DNA from 2 places in the Arthrobacter sp. LAR12-1-1.1 genome. Region 2 is predicted to be linked to the other one. Evidence: predicted binding sites of a transcription regulator. Region 2 holds the regulator's gene; the other holds the start of a gene.
What was found. Region 2 encodes HrcA, which represses chaperone genes, less so after heat shock. Its sites were predicted from a motif close to TTNGCACTCGNNNNNNNCGAGTGCNAA; they were not measured.

Region 1: a site for HrcA is predicted at 1,900-1,926, ahead of groL (chaperonin GroEL). Genes of this name have one in related genera too.

What each region holds. Positions count from the first base shown of each region.
Region 1 covers NZ_JBEGIG010000045.1:4,256-10,460, reverse strand. Annotated here, with positions in the region: gene groL (chaperonin GroEL) at 80-1,717, opposite strand; gene MRBLAR12_RS18665 (ABC transporter substrate-binding protein) at 2,013-3,281, opposite strand; gene MRBLAR12_RS18660 (cold-shock protein) at 3,341-3,544, opposite strand; gene MRBLAR12_RS18655 (LytR C-terminal domain-containing protein) at 3,703-4,326, opposite strand; gene MRBLAR12_RS18650 (DUF3263 domain-containing protein) at 4,421-4,762, opposite strand; gene MRBLAR12_RS18645 (uracil-DNA glycosylase) at 4,896-5,678, shown strand; gene MRBLAR12_RS18640 (siderophore-interacting protein) at 5,729-6,205, shown strand, end outside.
Region 2 covers NZ_JBEGIG010000001.1:738,170-744,374, forward strand. Annotated here, with positions in the region: gene MRBLAR12_RS03445 (16S rRNA (uracil(1498)-N(3))-methyltransferase) at 1-709, opposite strand, end outside; gene dnaJ (molecular chaperone DnaJ) at 712-1,842, opposite strand; gene hrcA (heat-inducible transcriptional repressor HrcA) at 1,921-2,934, opposite strand; gene MRBLAR12_RS03460 (DUF3097 domain-containing protein) at 3,265-4,116, shown strand; gene MRBLAR12_RS03465 (DUF4870 domain-containing protein) at 4,261-4,680, shown strand; gene hemW (radical SAM family heme chaperone HemW) at 4,805-6,043, opposite strand; gene lepA (translation elongation factor 4) at 6,089-6,205, opposite strand, start outside.

The sequences.
Region 1 (6,205 bases), on a different contig from region 2:
GCGTTAAACCGGCAACGGCGGCCCCACCCGAAGGTGGGACCGCCGTCGTCGAACAGCCGGTGGAGGCTGGCGCGGGTGGTTAGAAACCGCCCATGCCGCCCATGCCGCCCATGTCGTCGCCGCCGCCCATCTGGGCGCCAGCCTTCTCGGGCTTGTCAGCTACAACGGCCTCGGTGGTGAGGAACAGGCCGGCAATGGAAGCCGCGTTCTGCAGGGCAGAGCGGGTTACCTTGACCGGGTCGTTGATGCCGGCGGCCAGCAGGTCGACGTACTCGCCGGTGGCTGCGTTGAGGCCGTGGCCTGCGGGCAGGCCGCGGACCTTGTCCACTACGACGCCGGGCTCGAGGCCGGCGTTGAAGGCGATCTGCTTCAGCGGGGCGTCGATGGCAACGCGGACGATGTTCGCGCCCGTTGCCTCGTCACCGGAGAGCTGCAGGTTCGCGAATGCCTTGGCGCCAGCCTGGATCAGGGCAACGCCACCGCCGGCGACGATGCCCTCTTCGACAGCAGCCTTGGCGTTGCGGACGGCGTCCTCAATGCGGTGCTTGCGTTCCTTGAGCTCGACCTCGGTTGCGGCGCCGGCCTTGATGACTGCAACGCCGCCGGCCAGCTTGGCCAGGCGCTCCTGCAGCTTCTCGCGGTCGTAGTCGGAATCCGAGTTCTCGATCTCGGCGCGGATCTGGGACACGCGGCCGGCAATCTGGTCGGCGTCGCCTGCACCTTCGACGATGGTGGTCTCGTCCTTGGTGACAACAACCTTGCGGGCCTTGCCAAGGAGTTCGAGTCCGGCGGTCTCAAGCTTGAGGCCGACTTCCTCGGAGATGACCTGGCCACCGGTGAGGATGGCGATGTCGGCCAGCTGCGCCTTGCGGCGGTCGCCGAAGCCCGGGGCCTTGACGGCAACGGACTTGAAGGTACCGCGGATCTTGTTGACGATCAGGGTGGCCAGGGCCTCGCCCTCGATGTCTTCGGCAATGATCAGCAGCGGCTTGGAAGACTGCATGACCTTTTCCAGGACAGCAACCAGTTCCTTGACGTTGGAGATCTTGGAGTTGACGATCAGGATGTACGGATCCTCAAGGACCGTTTCCTGGCGCTCGGCGTCGGTGACGAAGTAAGCCGAGATGTAGCCCTTGTCGAAGCGCATGCCTTCGGTCAGCTCCAGCTCGAGGCCGAACGTGTTCGACTCCTCGACCGTGATGACGCCTTCCTTGCCGACCTTGTCGAGGGCTTCGGCGATCAGGGCGCCGATCTCGTTGTCGCCGGCGGAGATGGACGCGGTGGCGGCGATCTCTTCCTTGGTCTCGATTTCCTTGGCGGAGGCCAGGAGCTCGACGGTGACGGCGTCAACAGCCTTCTCGATGCCGCGCTTGAGGGACAGCGGGTCAGCGCCGGCCGCGACGTTGCGCAGGCCTTCCTTGACCAGGGCCTGTGCGAGCACAGTTGCCGTGGTGGTGCCGTCGCCTGCGACGTCATCCGTCTTCTTGGCAACTTCCTTGACCAGCTCGGCGCCGATCTTCTCGTAAGGATCGTCCAGCTCGATCTCCTTGGCGATGGAAACACCATCGTTGGTGATCGTGGGGGCGCCCCACTTCTTTTCGAGGACGACGTTGCGTCCCCGCGGGCCGAGGGTGACCTTGACGGCGTCGGCGAGGATGTTCAGGCCCCGCTCAAGACCGCGGCGTGCCTCTTCATCAAATGCAATGATCTTGGCCATAACGGCAGTAGTCCTTTCGGGACAGTCGTTAAGAATGAACCTTCGCTGTGGTGCCCGCGACGGACGATCCCTACCCCGCGGCCTCTGTATGCCGCTGGGTCCGGGATCTCACCCCAGCAAGGTGTTCCTTTAGCTCCTGGACCGGCTGCCCCACTTCGCGGCCGGGCGGACCGGGCGTCGTGTTAGCAGTCAGTGCGCTGGAGTGCTAAATCAATAATTAGCACTCCCCCGGGGAGAGTGCAAGCAGTGCCCGGCCCGAACCGCCCGCCACGCGGGCACAATACGCTAGGAGCGATCAGCCGCCACTGCTGCTGGCGGTCTCCGTGCCACTCATTGTGGGCAGGTTGTCCTCGCCGTAGGTGTAGACCCTGTGGTTCGCTTCGGTGATGTCGCCGTGGGAATCAAAGTTGATCCGTCCGGACTGGCCGTCATAGTCCGGGCGCTTGCCTGCCCGGAGGACGTCGACGCAGCCCTTGTAGCTCGTGCACGGCTCGCTGGCGGGCTGGCCGCCACCCGCGGCATTACCGCCTGCTGCCGCAGCTCCGCCGGAGACAGCCACGAGGGACGCCGCGATGGAGGTTCCGGCGTCGTCTTCCGCCGCCGCGGCAGCGACGGCGGCGAGGATGACCGCGTCGTACGTCTCGGCGGCAAACACCATGTCCTTCAGTCCGGGGTCAACGGCAACAAGGTCCTTCTGGAAGGCGGCCGAGGGGAACACGCCGGGCAGGACCCCGCGCGCGCCGTCGAGTGCCCGCGCGCCCAGGCCGGAGCCATACCGGCTGACTGCCGCGTCGCTGAGGACAAGTTTCTTGCCGGCGAGGCCGGCATTGTTCAGTTCGGCGATGGCACCCTGCGCGCCGTCGCGCGAGACCAGGACGACGGCGTCGGGATTTGCGGCCTTCGCGGTGGCGGCGGCCTGCTGCGCCTGGCCGGCGGTGAACTCCGCGTCCGCCACGACTTCCAGTCCGGACTGTTTCGCCGCACCCGCGACGGCGGCGGCGACATCCTTGCCGTAGGCGCCGTCCTCGTGCACCACAGCCAGGGTCTTGGCGCCGCCGTCCTTGGCCAGCTTGGCGAGGACAGAGGCCTGGGCGACGTCGGCCGCCGAGGTGCGGAAATAGTAGCCGCCGCTCTTGTAGTTGCTGAGCGCGCTGGCAGAGTTGGCCGGTGAGATGACAGCCACCTTGGCGTTGGCCAGCACGTCGATCGCGGCCGGGGCACGGCTGGAATCGGTCGGACCGATAACGACGTCGGCCTTGGCGGCAACCAGCGCTTTCGCCTGGGCGGCGGTGTCAGTGCTGATGGTTTCCGGCAGCAGCTCCACCGGTTTGCCTTTGTGGCCGCCGGCGGCGTTGATCTCCTTGACGGCGAGTTTGGCCGCCGCGAGCTGTGGGGCGTTGAGGAAGTTCTGCCGCCCCGTGTTGTCCAGGATCAGGCCGATGCGCAGGGTGCCGTCACCGCTCGCGTCTGCGCTGGCCACGCGGGCGCTGCCTGCAGGACCCAGGCAGCCCGTCAGGGCCACGGCCGCGAGTGTGCCCGCCGCCAGGGCGCGGCCCAGCGGCAAAGCTCCTTCCGGACGCCCTGCCGCGTTCCGCGGGGCGTTCTTGACGGCAACCAGTGCCACTAGGCGGGCCGGACGCTTTCAGCCTGCGGGCCCTTTTCGCCCTCGCCGACTTCCAGCTCCACCCGCTGGCCCTCGTCCAGGGCGCGGTAGCCTTCCCCGACGATCGCGGACCAGTGCACGAAGACGTCGTTCTCGGAACCGTCCACGGTGATGAAGCCGTAGCCTTTTTCGGCGTTGAACCATTTGACGGTTCCCAGTGCCATGGTGTCCACACTTTCAGCTAGCTTGCGTGCGGCCCACCTCGATGTGCACCGCGGACTGCGAAGAGAAATCCGCAGATACTGTACCCACAGCGTCCCTCAGGAACGCCGACGGCGGGCAGGTCCTCCCCCGAATAGTTATTGAGGCGTAACCGGAATAGTTACTGGAAGCCGGGGCCGAGCACAACCACAAGGGGCAAGTTGAACTCGGCGGAGTCCACGAGGGTGTCGATGCCCAGGAGCGTTCCGAGTGCCTCCGCGTTGCCCTTCTGTTCCACGCCGCTGTAGAAGATCACCGACGTCTGCTGCGGGACGCCGCCCCAGTTGCCCGTCTGGCCCAGGATCCAGCCGTCGGAGCTGATGGTGCCGCCGACCCGGTTGGCGAGGCCAGCGGTGGTGGTCCCGTTGTAGACCGTCACCGGCGCCGTCTTGTCCACACCGGCGGCAGTGGCGCTGGGCGTCGCTGTGGGTGCTGCCGCGGGGGCTGTGGCGGCAGGTTCCGTGCTGGCCGGCGCCGGGCTCGTCGGCGCGGGGCTGGGGCTCGCGGGGCTCGTTGCGGACGCGCTGGCGGTTGCGTTGTCACCGACGGCCGCGGCCTGGCCAGCGGAGAATCCGAGCTTCGGCAGGATCAGGAACGCCACCAAGCCGATGGCCAGCGCTACGAAGCCGGCCGCCAAGATGGGGGTCAGGCTCCGGCTGCGCGATTCGGCGACGGCCCGGTGGACACCCTGCCGGGCAGAGGTCTCCGGGACCCGATCAAATTCATCCCGAGCGTATTTGGTCATGGTAAAACGACGTCCTTGCTGATTTCAGACGGGGTGCCCGAGGCCGGAAGCGGGCGCAACAGGACGTGCGCATCCGGCTGCGCGTGACGCGACTTTACGAATCTGTTCCCAGACGACGGGCAGTGCGGGCACGTTGGCGTGATGTACGTAGTCTACGCAATCTCTTGACCAGCATGGGATCGTGGGCCAGCGCATCCTCGGTATCAATCAGGGCATTGAGGATCTGGTAGTAATGCGTGGCGGAGAGATCGAACAGCTCGCGGATGGCCTGCTCCTTTGCCCCTGCGTACTTCCACCACTGCCGCTCCAGGGCCAGCATCTGTTGGTCGCGGGCGCTCAGCGGAGACTCCGCGGACACCTCGTCCAGGCTCGTGCCGGCAGCGGAGAATCCGGCAAAATCCCCCGCGAGCACGTGCTCTTGCGCTGCTTCGGCCACGACACACTCTCCCTGTTTGCTTCCGAAAAACCGGCTGGATCCGGTAAAAAGCCATTCCCATGCTACGGCCGAATGACAGGGTTGTCATTCGGCGGGGTGCCGGGGCGGACTTCGTCTGCGGAAGAATGGGGCTGTGGCTGATTCCGAGTTTGATTCCGACGCGCTGTTCGAGCTGGAACCCGCCGCCGACGGCCCCAGCTTCGCGGACCTGGCGCGCCGGCCGCTGAGCGAGCTGGTCGCTCCGGACTGGGCGGAAGCGCTGGCGCCGGTGGAGGCACAGTTGCGGGAGGCGCTCACCTTCCTCGCCGGCGAAGTGGCCGCCGGGCATGGCGTGCTGCCGTCGCCGCCAAATCTACTGCGGGCCTTCCGTCAGCCGCTGGCTGGTGTCCGGGTGCTGGTGGTCGGACAGGACCCCTACCCGACGCCGGGGCACGCCGTAGGGTTGTCCTTCGCCGTGGACGGCGCCACCCGGCCGATCCCCCGCAGCCTGGCGAACATCTACAAGGAACTTCAGGCCGATCTGGGCGTCCCGCCGCGCGTCCACGGGGACCTTGGCCGCTGGGCGGAGCAGGGCGTACTGCTGCTGAACAGGGTGCTCAGTGTCCGGGCAGGCGCGGCGGGCTCGCACCGGAACAAGGGCTGGGAGGCCGTCACGGCGGCCGCCATCCGGGCCGTCGCGGACCGCGCATCCGCCGCCGGCGCGGGCCGTGCTCCCCTGGTGGTGATCCTGTGGGGGAAGGATGCCGAGTCCGTGCGGCCACTACTGGGATCCGCTGCCGTGATCGCCAGCGCCCACCCCAGCCCGCTCTCAGCCTCGCGCGGTTTCTTCGGGTCCCGGCCCTTCAGCCGGGCCAACGCCCTGCTGCAGGAACAGGGCAACGGGACGGTTGACTGGGAACTGCCGCCGCTGCCGTAACAGGCTTCCGGCCGGGAGCTCCGGCCAGGGTTCTTGGTTAGGCTTACCTCATGACCTCCCTCCCCGCCGCCACTACCGCATCCCGGAACTCGCGTCCCCAGACCGATTTGACGGTCCTGCGCAGGGAACAACTCTCCCCGCACATGGTCCGGATCATCGCTGGCGGCCCTGGCTTCGCCGGGTACGTCAACAACGACTATGTGGACCGATACGTCAAGATCGTGTTTCCGCAACCCGAGATCGAGTACCCGGAGCCGCTGGACCTTTGGGCCATCAGAGAAGCCATGCCGCGCAGCCAATGGCCGCACACCCGGACCTACACGGTCCGGTGGGTGGACACGGCGGCGCAGGAACTCGCCATTGATTTTGTGATCCACGGCGACGAAGGCCTCGCTGGCCCCTGGGCGGCCTCGGCCCAGCCCGGCGATCGCCTGACGTTTACGGGCCCGGGCGGCGGTTACAACCCGGATCCGGCGGCGGACTGGTACCTGTTTGCCGGCGATGAATCCGCGCTGCCGGCCATCGGC
Region 2 (6,205 bases):
GCACATGGTGGCCCAACAGGGCCGTGACCGCCCCCGCGTCGCACAACCGGGTCACCTCCCGCGGGCTGATGCCGCCTTCAGGGCCCACGATCAGCAGCACTTCACGGGACCCGCTGTCGCCGGGCTGCGCGGTTGCCAGCCATGATTCGAGTACGTGCCGCAGCGGTCGGACGGCATCTTCGTGCAGGATGACCGCGAGATCTGCGGCCGCCACGGCCGCCTGCAGACCGGCGCCGTCCACTGCCGCCCGGACCTCCGGTATCCAGGCCCTGCGCGCCTGCTTGGCTGCTGCTGTCACCACCGACTGCCATTTGGCGTGCGCCTTCGCGGCCCGTTCAGCCTTCCACCGCACAATGGACCGCTCCGCCTGCCAGGGAATGACGGCGTCGATGCCCAGCTCGGTGGCCGTTTCGGCCGCAAGTTCGTCACGGTCGCCTTTGGCGAGGGCCTGGACCAGGACCAGCCGGGTCCCGGGCCGCGGCTCGTTGGCAACCTCGAGGCACTCGACGGTCAGCTCGCCGGGCAGGGCGGCGGTCACCGTGCCGGTCAGCCGCTTGCCCGCGCCGTCGGCGATGTCGACGGCCTCGCCGACGGCGATCCGCTTGACGGTGACGGCGTGGCGGGCCTCAGGGCCCTCCAGGACGAAGGCGGAGCCGGGGACCTGCTGGTCCAAGGTGCCGGGGGCGGTGAAGAAGACCGGGTTACTCACCGCTACAGGTTACCGAGCCTGTCCCGGAGTTTAGCGAAGACGCCGCCGCTGGCCGCGAGCTTTCCGGCCGTGAAGTGCTCGCCGCGCAGCTTGGCCAGCTGGCGGAGCAGGTCTTCCTGGGCGGCGTCGAGCTTGCCCGGTGTTTCGACCTGCAGGTGCACTTTCAGGTCACCGCGCCCGTGGCCTCGCAGGTGGGTGACACCAAGGCCGCGCAGTGTGATGATCTCGCCCGACTGGGTGCCGGCCCTGACGTCGATCTCCTGCTGCCCGTCGAAGGTGTCGAGGCTAATTTCGGTGCCGAGTGCGGCGGCCGTCATGGGGATGTTGAGGCTCGCGTGCAGGTCGTCGCCGTCGCGGACGTACGTGGCGTCGTTGTTGACCCGGATCTCCACGTACAGGTCCCCCGCCGGACCGCCGGCGGGCCCTGCCTCGCCCTGGCCGGACAGCTGGATGCGGGTGCCGGTGCCGACGCCGGCCGGTACCTTGACGGTCAGCGAGCGGCGGCTGCGGATCCGGCCCTGGCCGCTGCATTCGTTGCAGGGGTCCTTGATGACGGTGCCGAAGCCCTCACAGGACCCGCAGGGCGCCGAGGTCATGACCTGGCCCAGGATGGAGCGCACAGCGCGCTGGACCTGGCCACTGCCGCCACAGATGTCGCAGCGCACCGGGTGGGTGCCCTCGCGGCAGCAGGAGCCTTCGCAGGTGGGGCAGACGACAGCCGTGTCGACCTCAAGCTTCTTGTTCACGCCGAACACCGCGTCGCGCAGGTCAATCCGGACGCTGATCAGCGCATCCTGGCCGCGGCGGACACGGGACGCCGGGCCGCCCTGGCCGCCGCCCGCCCCGAAGAAGGTCTCGAAGATGTCTTGGAAGGCGAAGCCCTGGCCTGAGTAGCTGCCGCCACCGAAGCCGTTGTCGGTGCCGTTCTCGTTGCCGGTGGTGTCATACACCCGGCGTTTCTGCGGATCGGAGAGGACCTCATAGGCGTGGGTGACGGCCTTGAACCGGTCCGAGGCGTCTTCTCCTGGGTTCACGTCCGGGTGCAGGGTCCGGGCCAGTTTCCGGTAGGCCTTCTTGATCTCCTCCCCCGTTGCGTCGCGGGAGACTCCAAGAACGTCATAGTGGCTGCTCAAAGTGTGTATCTCTTCCTTTTCATACTGCCGGTGGGGCACTGCCTGTGGGGCAAGAAGTCGCGTTCGGTCCCGGGCCCGTCAGGGCCCCAGGATCCTCGAAAGGTAACGGGCCACCGCGCGGACGGCGGCCATGGTGGTGGGATAGTCCATCCGGGTGGGTCCAAGGACGCCGACCTTGGCCGTGGCGTCCGGCCCGTAGGCAGTGGCCACGACCGAGGCCTCGGCAAGACCGACGTACGGATTCTCCCGGCCGATGCTGACGGTTACGCCGCGCGGGTCTTCGGCCATTTCGCTGAGCAGGCGGAGCATGACCACCTGCTCCTCGAGCGCCTCCAGCACGGGGCCGATGCTGAGCGGGAAGTCCACATTGGAGCGTGCCAGATTCGCGGTACCGGCCATGACCATCCGCTCTTCGCGACTGCTCGTGGCCAGGGCTTCAAGGCCGCGGGCCAGGGCCTGGGCCGCTCCGCGGCTCGCCGGCGCGCCACTGGCGACGACCGTGGGCAGAAGCTGGGGCAGCAGGCTCAACGGCGTTCCGGAGAGGCTCGCCAGGAACCGTGTACGCAGCTCCGCCAGGGCGTCGTCGGGAAGGTCCTGCCCGACGTCGATGACGCGCTGCTCCACTTTGCCGGTGTCCGCTATGAGGACAATCAGCACCTTCCGGGGGGCCAGCAGCACGAATTCTATGTGCCGCACCTTGGCTCGGCTGAGCAGCGGATACTGCACGACGGCGACCTGGTTGGTCAGGTGGGAGAGGAGCCTCACGGTCCGGTCGAGGATGTCGTCGAGGTCCTCGGATCCTTCCAGCAACGCCTGGATGGCCCGGCGCTCGGCCGAAGACAATGGCTTCACCGCTGAAATCTGGTCAACGAAAAGCCGGTAGCCCTTGTCGGTGGGGATCCGGCCTGCGCTAGTGTGCGGTGCCGTGATCAGGCCTTCGTCCTCCAGCGCCGCCATGTCATTTCGGATCGTGGCGCTGGACACGCCAAGATGGTGCCGCTCAACGAGCGCTTTGGAACCAACGGGCTCACGCGAATGGACGTAGTCCTCCACGATGGCGCGCAGCACTTCGAGTTTGCGCGGTTCGCTCACGCTCCACCTCCAATCGACTGTCCCGCAGTCGGTGCCGCCCGCGTTGTCCGGTTCGCGCCCAGAAGCAGTACCCAGAAGTAATACTGAGACGGCCCTCTTCGGGACAAGGGTTAGCACTCGACATGCCTAAGTGCTAACCAGTCTAATATGAGTCGCCGCGTTGTTAGCATTGGATTCGCTCCAGGCGTGGCCCTCGCGATCGCGATTCCCGTCACGTCGGTGCCGAGACCGTGGCAGCCGCTGCCGTTGCCGCGCCGTCGCGGTCCGGTTCCGGCCCCGGAGAGTTCCACCGACCGCCGTACATTCCGAGTGCAAAGTAAGCGTGTAGAGATGTCGTACCAGAACTGGGGACCCCAGGACCTGTCCGCCCCCGCCAAGACCCAGTTGCCGGAAGTCCCGGTGGAACGCGGGATGGTCCTCGAGGAGGTCCAGTCCGGCTGGGTGGGTGCCGTGACCCGGGTGGAAAAATCCGGCGGCATGCACGTGGTGGCGTTGGAGGACCGGCGGGGCAAGTCCCGTTCCTTCCGCCTCGGCTTTGGCTTCCTGTTGGACGGCCAGCCGATCCGGCTGATGCCGCCGGCCCCGAAGAAGGCGGCGCCGGCCGCCGGTGCCGGCCGCACGGCGTCGGGTTCGGTGCGGGTGGCGGGGCACCGCGCACAGGTGGCCAAGGCCAGCCGCATCTGGGTGGAAGGAAAGCACGACGCCGAACTGGTGGAGAAGGTCTGGGGCGATGACCTCCGTGTGGAGGGCATCGTCGTCGAACCGCTGCACGGCATTGACGACCTCGCGGCCGCCGTGGCGGAGTTCGGGCCGGGCCCGGGCCGCCGCCTCGGCGTGCTCGTTGACCACTTGGTGGCCGACTCCAAGGAGTCACGGATCGCCGACGCCGTCATGGCGTCACCGGGCGCCGCCGGCAACGTCCTGATTGTGGGCCACCCCTACGTCGACGTGTGGCAGGCCATCCGGCCCGCGGTCCTGGGTATTGAGCAGTGGCCCGTGATCCCGCGCGGCGTCGACTGGAAGACCGGCATCCTCATGGCATTCGGGTGGCCACACTCCACGAAGGAGGACATCGGCCTCGGCTGGCAGAAACTTCTGGGGGCTGTCCGCAGCTATGCGGATCTGGAGGCGTCCCTGCTGGGCCGCGTGGAAGAGGTCATTGACTTCCTCACCGTGCCCTAGTCCGCCGCGGCGGACACTCCCTGATCTCCATTTCCGCGCCCGAGCAAGTATTCTTGGAACGGCGGCCGCGCACCCAGCGCGGTTCCGGCTATTCCAGGCACAACCCAGGCAGCAACGCATCACCGCAATCCGAAGGGCTATACCGTGGCAGATAACGCACGCGAACACACGGGCAACCAGGCCGGCCAAGGTCAGCCCCCGTACCATGGCGTTCCGGCAAATGCGCTGCCGCTGACGGCCAGCGAGGACCGGCAATGGGCCACGCTGGCCCACTTCGGCGGCATCCTAGGCTGCGTTCCGTCGCTGCTGATCTACCTCATCTTCAAGGACCGCGGCCCGTTCACGGCGCAGGAATCCAAGGAAGCCCTCAATTTCACGTTGCCGCCGACCATCGCCGCGGTGCTCGCCAATCTGCTGGTGTTCATTCCCGTGGTGGGCAACCTCTTCGCCGTGCTCGCCACCGTGATCTGGATCGCCGTGACGTGCTTCTCGGTGGCGGCAGGCATCCACGTCAACCGTGGCCAGCCGCACCGGTACGAGTTCAACCTGCGCTGGATCAAATAGCCCAGCCCGGACCCAAGCAAGAAGAGCCGGCCGCTTCCCACCAGGGGTAGCGGCCGGCTCTTCTTGTGCGGCTTCATCGTTGTGTGCGGCAGCTTAGTCGGGCCGCACGGTTAGGTGCGGCCGTTCAGTCCGGCAGGATCCTGCGGACCACGGCGTCGGCCAGCAGCCGGCCCTTGAGCGTAAGGATGAGCCGGCCCTTGAAAGCGGCCGCGGGGTCCACGAGGCCGTCGGCAATCAGCCCCGCGACGGCGTGCCTGCCCGTGTCCCCGAGGCCGCCGAGGCTGGGGATGTCGAGTCCGGAGTTCAGCCGGGCCTCGAGCATGACGCGTTCCACGTTGCGGGTTTCGGGGTCCAGCGTTTCGCGTCCGGCGGCGGGCGAGACCCCGGCGCCGAGGCGGTTGGCGTAGGCGGTGGGGTGCTTGACGTTCCACCACCGCACGCCTCCGACGTGGGAGTGCGCCCCGGGTCCGATGCCCCACCAGTCGTCCCCCCGCCAGTAGGCGAGGTTGTGCCGGCAGGCCTGTTCGGGGGTGCGGGACCAGTTGCTGACCTCGTACCAGGCGAGCCCGGCCGCGGAAATCAGCTCGTCGGCGAGTTCGTACTTGGCCGCGTGGTCGTCGTCGTCGATTTCCGGCACTTCGCCGCGGCGGATCTGCGCCGCAAGTTTGGTGCCGTCCTCCACAATCAGGGCATAGGCGCTGATGTGGTCGGGGGCGTAGGACAGTGCAGTCTCCAGTGAGAAGCGCCAGTCATCCAGCGACTCCCCCGGCGTCCCATAAATGAGGTCGAGGCTGACCGCGAGCCCCGCGTCCCGCGCCCACCGCACCACTTCGGGCACCCTGCTGGGCGTGTGGGTGCGGTCCAGGACCTTCAGGACGTGCGGCACGGCCGACTGCATACCAAAGGACACCCGGGTGAACCCGGCGTCGGCGAGCAGTTGCAGTGACTCGGGCGTGACGGAATCCGGGTTTGCCTCGGTGGAAACCTCGGCGCCGGGCTGCAGGCCCCAGGCGCCGATCGCGGCCGTGAGTATGCGCGCCAGATCCTCGGCCGGCAGCAGCGTGGGCGTGCCGCCGCCGAAAAAGACCGTGCTGAGGGGGCGCGCGGGCAATCCGCTGCGATTCAGGGCCTCGGCGGCGAATTCCACTTCCGCGACCGCCGTGGCGGCGTAGGCGTCCTGGGAGGCGCCGCCGCCCAACTCGGTGGCGGTGTAGGTGTTGAAGTCGCAGTACCCGCAGCGGACCGCGCAGAACGGGATGTGCACGTACAGCCCGAAGGCACGCTGATCGGCGCCCTGGCACGCCTGGGCGGGCAGGAGCCCGTCCGGCGGCGCCGGGTCGCCCAGGGGAAGAACGCTAGGCACGGGCCCGGCCTGCCGTCACTGCAGCAACAGTCATTACCAGCACCGCTACTTCTTGGCCTTGTCCTTGGACTCGTCCGTCGTGAGCGCGGCGATGAAGGCTTCCTGCGGTACTTCGACGCGGCCCACCATCTTCATGCGCTTCTTGCCTTCCTTCTGCTTTTC